Linked DNA regions of Sinorhizobium fredii. Each later gene encodes a partner of the first gene's protein in a complex. Links are inferred from orthologs where the notes say so. Each region holds a gene or a part of one and is shown in the gene's direction. Other genes may lie near its edges. The genes, in order: NXT3_RS08080 and smc.

Region 1 (5,103 bases):
TCGGCGAGATCTACCGGCGCGACGTTGAAATGGGGCTGCGTGCCGCGTGGCTGCTCGGCCGCCTGCATGCCTTCGATCTCATGCGGCTCGGCATCACGGTCGACTGCCTGCCGGTTCTCGATGTGCCGGTGCCCGGCAGCCATGACGTCATCGGCAACCGGGCCTATGGCCACGATGCGGCGACCGTGACGGCGATCGGCCGTGCCGTCGGCGAGGGCCTGAAAGCGGGCGGCATGCTGCCGGTGATGAAGCACATGCCCGGCCATGGCCGCACCTTCGTGGATTCGCACCACAACCTGCCGGTGGTCGACGCCTCGCTGGACGAACTGAAGCGTGTCGATTTCCAGCCATTCGCCGCCATGAAGGACGAGGTGATGGCGATGTCGGCGCATATGGTGTTCACGGCGATCGACCCCGACAATCCGGCAACCACCTCTTCCAAGGTCGTGCGGGAGATCATCCGCGGCTATATCGGCTTCGACGGCCTGTTGATGTCCGACGACGTTTCCATGAACGCACTTGCTGGCGATATGACCACCCGCGCCCGGGGGATTGTCGACGCAGGGCTCGATCTCGTCTTGCATTGCCACGGCATTATGGAAGAAATGAAGGCGGTCGCCGATGTCGTCCCGTTTCTGTCGGGCGACCGGCTGCGCCGCGCGAAGGCGGCCGAGGCCGCCTTCCGGCAGCCTGACGGTTCGGACGAAGACATATTGCGAGCGGAGTTCAATGCGATGTTCTCGCTCGCCTAGGGCATTCTGCTTGCGAGCGGATATGTCGAAGGCAGAAAAGATGCGTTGGATTCAAAGCGGTAGAGAGTTCTTTTGTGCCTTCGCATGAAGGTGGGGGCGCTCTAGTTGGTAAACGCGGCTACGCCGCGTTGAAAGGGCATGGGGTCGATGGGGTCTGACGAAAGGCAGGGGCAACCGGTGGCAAAGGCGCCGATGGAGCCTTTGTGGCAGGACGAGTCCGCCGATCGCGGCTTGCACGAGGAAGAACTCGTCGTCGACATTGGCGGCTTCGAGGGCCCGCTTGACCTGCTTCTGCATCTTGCGCGCAGCCAGCGCGTCGATCTTTCGCGAATCTCCGTTCTTGCGCTTGCCGAGCAGTATATCGCCTTCATCGAGCGGGCGCGCTCGATCCGCATCGAACTTGCCGCCGATTACCTGGTGATGGCGGCATGGCTTGCCTATCTGAAGTCGCGCCTGCTGATTCCCCAGCAGTCGAAGGACGAGGGGCCCTCGGGCGAGGAAATGGCGTCCGCCCTGGCTTTTCGGCTGAAGCGTCTCGAGGCGATGCGCGATGCCGCGACGCGGCTGGTCAACCGCAACAGGCTGGGCCGAGACGTCTTCGGACGCGGTGCGCCTGAGCACCTCGTATCGGAACGAAAGTCCGGCTACGACGCTTCGCTCTACGACTTGCTGACGGCCTACGCTACGCTCCGCCAACGGCAGGCGATAACCCAGGTGACGATCGAGAAGCGCCATGTCTGGTCGCTTGCCGATGCGCGCCTCATCCTCGCCCGGATGGTCGGCAGCCTCGAAGACTGGACCGCGCTCGATCATTTCCTCATCCGCTACATGACGGGCCCGAAGGAGCGTGCAACGGCGATCGCAAGTTCTTTTGCCGCGTCGCTCGAGCTGGTGCGGGAGGGACGGTTGGAAATCCGGCAGGAGGCCGCTTTCGCACCAATCTATCTAAGGCGAGGGCCGAAGCCGATCGATGCCGCGACCCTTGCGGAAATGGAGGCAGCGCGTGGCTGAGGCGCAAAAATTCCTGCCCGGACTACCCGACGACGAGGATGAGCTCGAGGTGTTCATCGATCCAGGGCTGGCGGAGGAGGCGGAGCGGATCGCCGAAGCGCTCGTCTTCGCATCGGCGCAGCCAATCTCCGAGAGCTATATCGCCAGCCGGATACCCCGTGGTGTCGATGTCGGCCGTGTCATGGCACGGCTGAAAGCGTCCTATGCGAGCCGCGGCGTCAATCTCGTTCAGGTCGCCGACCACTGGGCGTTCCGCACCGCGGCCGATCTCTCCTTCGTCGTGCAAACTGACGAGCAGGAGATCAAGAAGCTCTCGCGCGCCGCGCTCGAAGTCCTGGCCATTATCGCCTATCACCAGCCGGTGACGCGTGCGGAGATCGAGGACATCCGCGGCGTTCAGACCTCCAAAGGCACGCTCGATGTACTGATGGAGGCGGGCTGGGTGCGGTTTCGCGGCCGAAGACGCACGCCGGGGCGGCCGGTCACATTCGGAACGACGCGGGATTTCCTCGATCACTTCGGGCTGGAAGAAATCCGCGATCTCCCGGGCATCGAGGAATTGAAGGGCGCCGGTCTCCTGTCCGGTCGGGTTCCCTCCAACCTGCATATCCCGGTCCCTGTCGGTGAGGACGAACTTTCAGACAATGAGGATCCCATCACCCAGATGGACCTCGAGGAACTGGGCCTCTTGACTCCGAAGGCTGAAGGGGACGATTAGGAATCCTGAGTGGGGCTATCGGCTTTAGGGCCGCTATCCCTCCGGAAGGCCTTCGGTCAAGGAATGCGGGCATGGGTTCAGACACGCTCAACGGCGCCGTTGCGACGACGAGACGCCAGGGTGTGTCCTTTGCGGCGAGCCTCGCATTCGAAAACATCAGCCACCGCTATCACTCGAAGGACACGATCAAGAACGTCTCGCTGACTGCCGAGGCCGGCGAAGTGCTGTGCCTGCTCGGCCCCTCCGGGTCCGGCAAGACAACCTTGCTGCGGATCGCGGCCGGCATCGAGATGCAGACCGGCGGCCGGCTTCTGCTGAACGGGCAGGAAATATCCGGTCCCTCCGTCTTCCTGCCGCCGGAAAGGCGTGGCGTCGGGCTGATGTTCCAGGATTTCGCGCTCTTCCCGCACATGACCATTCGCGACAATGTCTGCTTCGGCTTGAACGACCTGCCGAAGAAGGAGGCTTTGATCCAGGCCGATGCGGCGCTCGATCGCGTGGGGCTGTTTCATTACGCAGATCGTTACCCGCATGTGCTTTCAGGCGGCGAGCAGCAACGGGTGGCGCTCGCGCGGGCGCTCGCCCCGCGGCCGGCGGTGCTGTTGATGGACGAGCCTTTCTCCGGTCTCGATTCCCGCCTGAAGGATTCCATTCGTGCCGATACGCTGGCGATCCTCCGCGAAACGCGGGCGACGGCGATCGTCGTCACCCATGACGCGGAAGAGGCCATGCGCATGGCCGACCGTATAGCGCTCCTGAAGGATGGCTGCCTCGTTCAGGTCGGCACCGCCGACGAGCTCTATCGCAAGCCCTGCAATCTGTTTGCCGCCGGGTTCTTCTCCGAGATCAACGTGTTCGATGCGCGTGTGCGCGGCGGCCGCGTCGAAACGCCGCTCGGTGACGTGCCTGCCGGGGAATACAAGGAGGGGCAGCCCTTGAGCGTGGCGGTGCGGCTCTCCGGTGTTCAGTTGAAGCCGGAGGGCGGCGACATCCCGGCGCGCATCCTGTCTCGACGCTTCCTGGGCGTCGTCGAGTTGCTGGAACTCGCCGTGCCGCAGTCGGAGCGGACGGTACGGGCCCGCATTCGGGCCGATCTGTTGCCGACAGGATTGCGTGACGTCACGCTTTCCGTTAACGAGCGCGACATATTGGTGTTTGAAAAAGACGCCTCGACATCTTAGGTTCGGTCACAATGACGGCGCGCCTTCAAGCGGCGCCTGAAAAATGACAACGTGATGGCTTTGAATCGATAAAGCCTGAGGGAGTAAGTGGATGGGTTCGTTTAGCATCTGGCATTGGCTGATCGTCCTGGTGGTCGTGCTGCTGTTGTTTGGTCGTGGCAAGATCCCGGAATTGATGGGCGACGTTGCCAAGGGCATCAAGAACTTCAAGAAGGGCATGACCGACGAGGACGCTGCCTCGGCCGACAAGACGATCGACGGCAAGACCGTCGAGCACAAGTCCGACGAAGTCCGCTGACGATCGGAAATGGCCAACCGGCGCGCCTAGCGTCCGGTGAGCCGCATTACGGGTTTGTAGGGCGCGTCGGATGCTTGATATCGGCTGGACCGAGCTTGTTGTTATTGCAATCGTCTTGATCGTCGTCGTCGGACCGAAGGACCTGCCGCCCATGCTGCGGGCCTTCGGACGAATGACGGGGCGGATGCGGGGCATGGCCTCCGACTTCCGCCGCCAGTTCGATGAAGCGCTGCGGGAGGCCGATCTCGACGAGGTTCGCAAGACGATCAGCGATGCGCAAAGCCTCAATCCGACCACCGCATTGCGCGATGCCATGAACCCGCTGCGGCAGCTCGGAAACGAGATCAAATCCGATCTGCAAAGGGCGACGACGCCCGACGCTCCGGCCCAACCGGTCGCGCCCGAGGCTCCTGTCACGCCTGCACCACAAATCGAGCCGGCGACTGCGCCCGCTGGAATGCCGGCGAAGCCGGTCGAGACGGTGGCAGCCGCGGCCGTCGGGTCTGCCTCCCGGCAGATGCAACGCGCAGCGGCGGACGAGGTAAAGGTGGCGGAATCGAAGGCGCCCGAGGCGACGCCGAAGCGTGCCGCTAACCCGAGAGCAGCTTCGCAGAAGGCGGCGAGCGCCAAGGGACCGGCAATCAAGGCAGCCACCAAGAAAGCCGCCGCTACGGCCGCGCCGAAGAAAGCGGCGACTAGGAAGACCACAGCCGGCGACCGCGTGGCCCCCGTCGGAACCGAGAAGACAAGCGCATCTGCGCGCAAGAAAAAAGGTGACGCATGAGCGGCGATATCGAGGACAAGCCGCAGCCGTTGATCGAGCACCTGATCGAGCTTAGGGCGCGGTTGATGTGGGCGGTCGGCGCGTTCTTCGTCGCTTTCCTGGTCTGCTTCTATTTCGCCAAGCAGCTGTTCAATCTCCTCGTCCTGCCGTTCAAGTGGGCGGTGAGCTGGGCCGGTCTCAGCCATCGTAACGTGGAACTCATCTACACCGCGCCGCAGGAGTTTTTCTTCACCCAGATCAAGGTGGCGATGTTCGGCGCGCTGGTGATCGCCTTTCCGGTAATCGCCTCGCAGGTCTATAAGTTCGTCGCGCCCGGGCTCTACAAGAACGAGCGCGCCGCCTTCCTGCCGTTCCTGGTT
Region 2 (7,600 bases), 650 kb from region 1 along the record:
CCGGCATCAACACGATGCTGCTCGGCTCCTGGGACGAGATCGCCGGCGCGGAGTTCGCCGACTGCACGCGGCCGGAAAAGATCGCCTGGCCGCGGCGCGCCTCGGAGATCGGCAGCGATGGCGGCTACCAGCCCGGCGTGCTGACGGTTGCCTGTGAAGGCGCAAGGGCGCTTTTCCTGACCCACGCCCAGGGCGAACTGATCCAGCGCATCAACGGCTTTTTCGGCTTCCATGCGATCGGTCAGCTTCGAATCGTCCAGAAGCCTGTCGCACCGCCGCCCAAGCCCTACCGGCGGCCGCGGCCGCTGACCGGCGAACCGGCACGCCGGCTCGACACCATGGTTGAAGGCATCGAGAGCGAGGCGCTGAAGGCCGCACTGAAGCGGCTCGGCACGGCGGTCCTGTCTCAGCGCCGCAAGTAGTTCACCATCAAGGGGTCACAATTCTTTGAATTCAGTTGAAACAGTGCCCCTTGTCGCCTTGCACTGAGCAAGTTATCGAAATCACAACTCAATTTTCCCCTCCTAGAACACGGGTCCTTCCATGTCCGCTTCCGAAACGAGCCTTCCGAAACGCCTGCTGAGCGGTGTCGCCGTCGCGGCGATTGCCCTGGTGCTTGCAGCCTGCAGCGAAGAAAAGAAGGAGGCGGCTTCCAAGGCGCCGGCTGAAACAACGGCCAGCGCGGACGCGACGACCACCGGCTCCACCGCCGCGACGCCGGCCGCTTCCGGCCAGGCGAAGCCCGCCGCCACCGAGGTCGCGCAGTCTTCCGCCCCGACCGCCAAGGCCGAGTTGCCGCAGTCGGAAGGCAGCGTCGACGTGCAGAAGCTGATGGAGCCCGGCGCGCTTCCGGAAATGGCGCTCGGCGAGGCCAATGCGCCGGTAACGATCGTCGAATACATGTCGATGACCTGCCCGCACTGCGCCAACTTTCACAACAAGACCTTCGACGCCATCAAGACGAAATATGTCGACAGCGGCAAGGTGCGCTTTGTCATCCGCGAATTCCCCTTCGACCCGCGCGCCGCGGCCGCCTTCATGCTGGCGCGCTGCGCTCCGGAGGGACAGTATTTCCCGATGATCTCCATGCTGTTCAAGCAGCAGGAACAATGGGCCGCCGCGGAAAACGGCCGCGATGCACTGCTGCAGATGTCGAAACTCGCCGGTTTTACACAGGAGAGCTTCGAGGCCTGCTTGACGAACCAAAAACTTCTGGATGATGTGAACGCAGTCATGCAGCGCGGCGCCAAGGAGTTCGGAGTGAAATCGACGCCGACCTTTTTCGTGAATGGCGAGCACTATTCGGGGGACATGTCGGTTGACGTTATGTCGGCCCTCATCGACAGCAAGCTCTGATCCTTCGCTCTTCCTGACAACGGGCGACGGCTGCGGCCGTGCGCCCGTTTCTTATGTTCGGGAACCCGTGAGGTTTGGCCATGCCTCACACTGACGTTCCGCCGAAAACTCGCTCCAATGCGCGCCGCATGCGGAGTGTGATGACCGACGCCGAGGTCAAGCTGTGGAACGAGTTGCGCGCACATCGACTGATGGGCCTCGGCTTTCGCCGACAGGTTCCGGTCGCGGGTTATATCGTCGATTTCGCTTGCCCCGCACATCGACTGATCATCGAAGTCGATGGTGCGCAGCATGCGAAACCGGGTGATGCCGACTACGATCGGCAGCGTACGCTCCGACTGGAGACCGCTGGCTGGACTGTCTTGCGTTTCTGGAATGACGACGTGCTGCGCGACATTGACAAATGTGTGCGAGCATATCGTTCGGGTTATCGGGAAGGGGACATTCGAGTGATGCGCTCGTGGCTCACCCCCCTCTGCCCTGCCGGGCATCTCCCCCACAAGGGGGGCGATCGGCAAGTGGCGATGTCCCGCTCGACCAAATACCTGTCGCTTGGGTCATTTTTAGTGGGGCTTTCGGCACATTCGGCTTTGATGTCGCGGAAGCCCATGCGTCTAGCCGACCTCCCCCCTTGCGGGGGAGATGCCCGGCAGGGCAGAGGGGGGTGCAGCGCGGTCGCCGCACATCGCAAAGGGGGGTATCGCGCCCCATGAAATTCAACAAGCTGCGCCTGCTCGGCTTCAAATCCTTCGTCGAACCGACCGAATTCATCATCGAACGGGGCTTGACCGGCGTCGTCGGGCCGAATGGCTGCGGCAAGTCCAACCTCGTCGAGGCGCTGCGCTGGGTGATGGGAGAGAACTCCTACAAGAACATGCGCGCCTCCGGCATGGACGACGTGATCTTTTCCGGTTCGGGCAACCGGCCGGCGCGCAATACCGCCGAGGTCGGTCTTTACCTCGACAATGGCGACCGCACGGCGCCCGCCGCGTTCAACGACAGCGACGAGATCCAGGTGACGCGCCGGATCGAGCGCGAGCAGGGATCGGTCTACCGGATCAACGGCAAGGAGGCGCGGGCAAAGGACGTCCAGCTGCTCTTCGCCGACGCCTCGACTGGCGCCCGCTCGCCGTCGATGGTCGGGCAGGGCAGGATCGGCGAGCTGATCGCCGCAAAGCCGCAAGCCCGCCGGCAATTGCTCGAAGAGGCAGCCGGCATTTCCGGCCTGCACTCGCGCCGTCACGAGGCCGAGCTGCGGCTGAAGGCGGCGGAGACCAATCTCGAACGGCTCGATGACGTCACCTCGCAGCTCGAAAGCCAGATCGAGAGCCTGAAGCGCCAGTCGCGTCAAGCCAACCGCTTCAAGATGCTGTCGGCGGAAATCCGCCGTCACGACGCGATCCTGCTCCACATCCGCTGGGTACAGGCGAAGGAGGCCGAAGCCGAGGCGACCAGCCAGTTGAACCAGATCACCGCGCTCGTCGCCGAAAAGGCACAGGCGCAGATGGAAGCGGCCAAGCATCAGGCGATCTCGAGCCTCAAGCTGCCGGAGCTGCGCGAGAACGAGGCGAAGCTTGCAGCAGCGCTGCAGCGCCTGCAGATCGCCCGCGCGCAGCTCGAAGAAGATGCCGGGCGCATTCTGCGCCGGCGCGACGAATTGCAGCGGCGGCTCTCGCAGCTTGCCGAGGATATCGCCCGCGAGGAGCGGCTCATCGCCGACAATGCCGGCATCCTTGCCCGCCTCGACCTGGAGGAGGAAGAGCTGCGCGACGCGCTCGCCGAGGCGGACGAGCGTGCCGCGGAGGCGCGAGAAAGGCTGGAGGACGCCAACGAAAGGCTTTCCGGCAGCGAAGCCGATCTCGCCGGGCTTACCGCCGAGCGCGCCGAAGCGCAAGCGGCGCGCAACCAGCTCGACAGGACGCTGCGCGACCTCGCCGAGCGGCAGGCGCGCCTTGCCCGTCAGCTCGCCGATCAGGGGCGCGACCTCGAAAGCCTCGACCGGCAGATGGCGGCCCTCCCGGACCCTCACGAGAAGCAGGGGCAGGTGGAGGCCGCGGAAGCGGCGCTGGAAGAGGCCGAGGCGGTGGTCGTCGCCGTGGAGGAAAACCTTGCCGAAGCGCGGGCGGAAGAAGCGGCGGCCCGCCAGCCCGTCGACCAGGCGCGGGCGCGGCTGAACGGCATTGAAACCGAGGCGCGCACGATCCGCCGGATGCTGGAAGCGGCCGGCGCCAGCGCCTATCCGGCGGTCGTCGAGGATATGAAGGTGGAGCGCGGCTTCGAGACGGCGCTCGGCGCAGCATTGGGCGACGACCTCGATTCGCCGCTGGAGCAGGCGGCTGCCGCCCATTGGCGCATGCCCGGCGACCACGCCGACGACCCCGCCTTGCCCGGCGGTGCCTTGCCGCTCAGCGACTATGTCAGCGCCCCGGAGGCGCTGGGCCGCACGCTCCGCCAGATCGGCATCGTCGGAAACGAATCCGAGGCTGAGCGCCTGTTGCCGCTCCTGAAGTCCGGCCAGCGGCTGGTGACGAAGGAAGGCGCTGTCTGGCGTTGGGATGGGCACGTCACCGGCTCGGAAGCGCCGAGTGCTGCCGCCTTGAGGCTCGCGCAGAAGAACCGCCTTTCCGAGCTCGAGGCGGAGGCCGAGGATGCGGCTGAGGTGCTGCGCCGGGCGGAGGCGGATCTCGCCGCCGCCGGCGCGCGCATTCGTGCCGAGGACGAGCGGCTGCGGCTGTCGCGCGATGCCCAGCGGATGATCTCCAGGCAGCTCGCCGAGGCGCGCGACGCTCTAGCTGCGGCCGAACGTGCCTCCGGTGATCTCGTTCGCCGCCGGGCGGTGCTTGCCGAGACGAAGCTTCAGCTCGAGGCTCAGGTCGAAGAGGCGGCCGAGCAGATCGAGGCGGCGAACGACGCACTGGCCGAGGCGTCCGACCCCTCGGAACTCGAGCTGCGGCTGCGCACCCGGACGGCGGAGGTTGCGACGGACCGCGCCGCGGTCGCCGAAGCGCGCGCCGCGCATGACGGACTTGCCCGCGAAAACGAGGCGCGCCTGCGCCGGCTGACGGCGATCGCTGCGGAACGCGAGACCTGGCGGGCGAGGGCGGCGAGCGCCGAGGAGCACATCGCGACACTGCGCGACCGCGAGGCGGAAGCGCGCGAGGAGGTCGAGGAGCTCGTCGACGCACCCGACGAGTTCGACGACAAGCGCCGCGCCCTGGCAAACGAGTTGCAGAAGGCGGAGACGGCGCGCCGCCAGGCGGCCGACATCCTCGCCGAGGCGGAGACCCGCCAGCGTGAAGCCGATCGCCTTGCCGCGGCGGCGCTCTCGGAACTCGCGGAAGCGCGCGAAAAGCGCGGCCGAGCCGAGGAACGGCTCGTCTCGGCCCGCGAGCGGCGCGTCGAGGTCGAGGCGCGGATACTGGAGGCGCTTTCCTGCGCACCGCACGAGGCGATGCGCCTGACTGGGCTGGCCGCCGATGCGGCGTTGCCCGACATGCGAGCCGTCGAGCGTGAGCTTGAGCGGCTGAAGATCGAGCGGGAGCGCCTCGGCGCCGTCAACCTGCGTGCCGACGAGGAGCAGAAGGAGCTTTCTGAACGGCTGGCAGCACTCCTCAAGGAGCGCGATGACGTCATCGAGGCGATCCGCAAGCTCCGGAGCGCCATCCAGAACCTCAATCGCGAGGGACGCGAACGGCTGATTGCCGCCTTCGACGTGGTCAATGTCCAGTTCCAGCGGCTCTTCACCCATCTCTTCGGCGGCGGCACCGCGGAACTGCAACTGATCGAGAGCGACGATCCGCTGGAGGCCGGCCTCGAAATCCTCGCCCGGCCGCCGGGCAAGAAACCGCAGACCATGACCTTGCTTTCCGGCGGCGAGCAGGCGCTGACGGCGATGGCGCTGATCTTCGCCGTCTTCCTCACCAATCCCGCGCCGATCTGCGTGCTCGACGAAGTCGACGCACCGCTCGACGACCACAATGTCGAGCGCTACTGTAACCTGATGGATGAAATGGCCGCCTCGACCGAGACGCGCTTCATCATCATCACCCATAACCCGATCACCATGGCCCGCATGAACCGCCTGTTCGGCGTCACCATGGCCGAGCAGGGTGTTTCGCAGCTTGTCTCCGTCGACCTGCAGACGGCCGAGCGCATGCGCGAAGCGGTCTGAACCGGCGGGCCATCCGCAGACGAGAGAGGCGACAGGCGCTGCTGCATTTTTGATGCACTGCAGCAAAAATCTTCGCCGAGTGCATTTTCAGGCCGAACCATATACTGTAGATCGTCCATCGAACTGTTTCTGGGTGGAGAACAGGCATGACGAAATGGGTCTACACCTTCGGCGGAGGCAAGGCCGAAGGGAGTGCGGGGGATCGCAACAGGCTGGGCGGCAAGGGCGCGAACCTTGCCGAAATGTGCAATCTCGGCCTGCCGGTGCCCCCCGGCCTGACCATCGTCACGGATGCCTGCAACAGCTATTTCGACAACGGCCGGGAAATGCCCGAAGGCCTGCGCGAGCAGGTCCGCGAGGGCATTGCCCGGATGGAAGAGATCACCGGGCGCGTTTTCGGCGATACGGACCATCCGCTGCTTCTCTCGGTCCGTTCCGGCGCCCGCGCCTCGATGCCCGGCATGATGGATACGGTCCTCAATCTCGGTCTCAACGATCAGTCGGTGCACGCGCTCGGACACGATGCCGGCGACGCGCGCTTCGCCTGGGACAGCTACCGCCGCTTCATCCAGATGTATGGCGACGTCGTGATGGGCGTGGATCACGAGATCTTCGAAGAAATCCTCGAGGAAGAGAAGGCGCGGCTCGGCCACGAGCAGGATCCGGAGCTTTCGGCCGTCGAGTGGCAGCATGTCATCTCCCGCTACAAGGAAGCGATCGAGGAGGTGCTCGGCGAGCCCTTTCCGCAGGATCCGGAAGTCCAGCTCTGGGGTGCGATCGGCGCGGTCTTCTCGAGCTGGATGAACCCGCGTGCCATCACCTACCGGCATCTGCACGCCATTCCGGCCGCCTGGGGCACCGCCGTCAACGTTCAGGCGATGGTGTTCGGCAATCTCGGCAATTCGTCGGCAACCGGCGTCGCCTTCACCCGCAACCCGTCGACCGGCGCAAAGGAACTCTACGGCGAATTCCTGGTCAATGCGCAAGGGGAGGACGTGGTCGCCGGCATCCGCACGCCCCAGAACATCACCGAGGCCGCCCGGATCGCGTCCGGCTCCGATAAGCCGTCGCTGGAAAAGCTGATGCCGGAGGGCTTCGCCGAGTTCGAGGCGATCTGTCAGACGCTTGAGCGCCACTACCGCGACATGCAGGACCTCGAATTCACCATCGAGCGCGGCAAGCTCTGGATGCTGCAGACCCGCTCCGGCAAGCGCACCGCCAAGGCGGCGCTGAAGATCGCCGTCGACATGGCCGAGGAGGGCCTGATTTCCAAGGAAGAGGCCGTGGCGCGCATCGATCCGGCTTCGCTCGACCAGCTCCTGCATCCGACCATCGATCCGCATGCCCGCCGCGACATCATCGGCTCGGGGCTGCCGGCCTCGCCGGGGGCGGCGACGGGCGAGATCGTCTTCACCTCCGAGGAGGCGGTGCAGGCCGTCAAGGAAGGCCGCAAGGTCATCCTGGTCCGAGTCGAGACGAGCCCGGAGGACATCCACGGCATGCATGCGGCTCAGGGCATCCTGACGACACGCGGCGGCATGACGAGCCACGCCGCCGTCGTCGCCCGCGGCATGGGCACGCCTTGCGTCTCCGGCGCCGGCAGCATCCGCGTCGATCAGCGGGGCGAGCTGCTGATCACCGCGAGCGTCACCCTGAAGAAGGGTGAGGTGATCACTATCGACGGATCGTCGGGCCAAGTGCTGAAGGGCGAGATCGCCATGCTGCAGCCGGAGCTTTCGGGTGATTTCGGCAAGATCATGCAATGGGCCGACCAGAGCCGCCGGATGACGGTGCGCACCAATGCCGAGACGCCCGCCGATGCGCGTGCCGCCCGCTCCTTCGGCGCCGAAGGCATTGGCCTCTGCCGCACAGAGCACATGTTCTTCGAGGACGACCGCATCAATGTGATGCGCGAGATGATCCTCGCCGAGGACGAGGAGGGCCGGCGTGCGGCACTTGCGAAGCTCTTGCCGATGCAGCGCTCCGACTTCGTGGAGCTCTTCTCGATCATGCACGGCCTGCCGGTGACGATCCGCCTTCTCGATCCGCCGCTGCACGAATTCCTGCCGAAGA

The links.
Region 2: the proteins of NXT3_RS08080 (region 1) and smc are in contact, whole or in part, in a crystal structure (PDB 3ZGX), measured with the Bacillus subtilis proteins. The link is inferred for Sinorhizobium fredii from one-to-one orthologs.

Annotation. Positions count from the first base shown.
Region 1 is NZ_CP024307.1:1,661,640-1,666,742, forward strand. Bases 1-2,831 are described here. They hold NXT3_RS08080 (segregation and condensation protein A), read left to right. Parts: upstream 1-899; coding sequence 900-1,763; downstream 1,764-2,831. Other genes in these bases: nagZ (beta-N-acetylhexosaminidase), read left to right, coding at 1-752; scpB (SMC-Scp complex subunit ScpB), read left to right, coding at 1,756-2,481; NXT3_RS08090 (ABC transporter ATP-binding protein), read left to right, coding at 2,553-2,831. In the rest of the region: more of NXT3_RS08090, read left to right, coding at 2,832-3,662; NXT3_RS08095 (twin-arginine translocase TatA/TatE family subunit), read left to right, coding at 3,754-3,960; Sec-independent protein translocase protein TatB, read left to right, coding at 4,031-4,744; twin-arginine translocase subunit TatC, read left to right, coding at 4,741-5,103. UniProt on the Bacillus subtilis protein: Participates in chromosomal partition during cell division. May act via the formation of a condensin-like complex containing Smc and ScpB that pull DNA away from mid-cell into both cell halves.
Region 2 is NZ_CP024307.1:1,007,802-1,015,401, forward strand. What follows is about bases 1,722-5,727. They hold smc (chromosome segregation protein SMC), read left to right. Parts: upstream 1,722-2,065; coding sequence 2,066-5,527; downstream 5,528-5,727. Other genes in these bases: ppdK (pyruvate, phosphate dikinase), read left to right, coding at 5,674-5,727. Also shown: NXT3_RS04825 (DUF721 domain-containing protein), read left to right, coding at 1-422; NXT3_RS04830 (DsbA family protein), read left to right, coding at 544-1,356; more of ppdK, read left to right, coding at 5,728-7,600. UniProt on the Bacillus subtilis protein: Required for chromosome condensation and partitioning.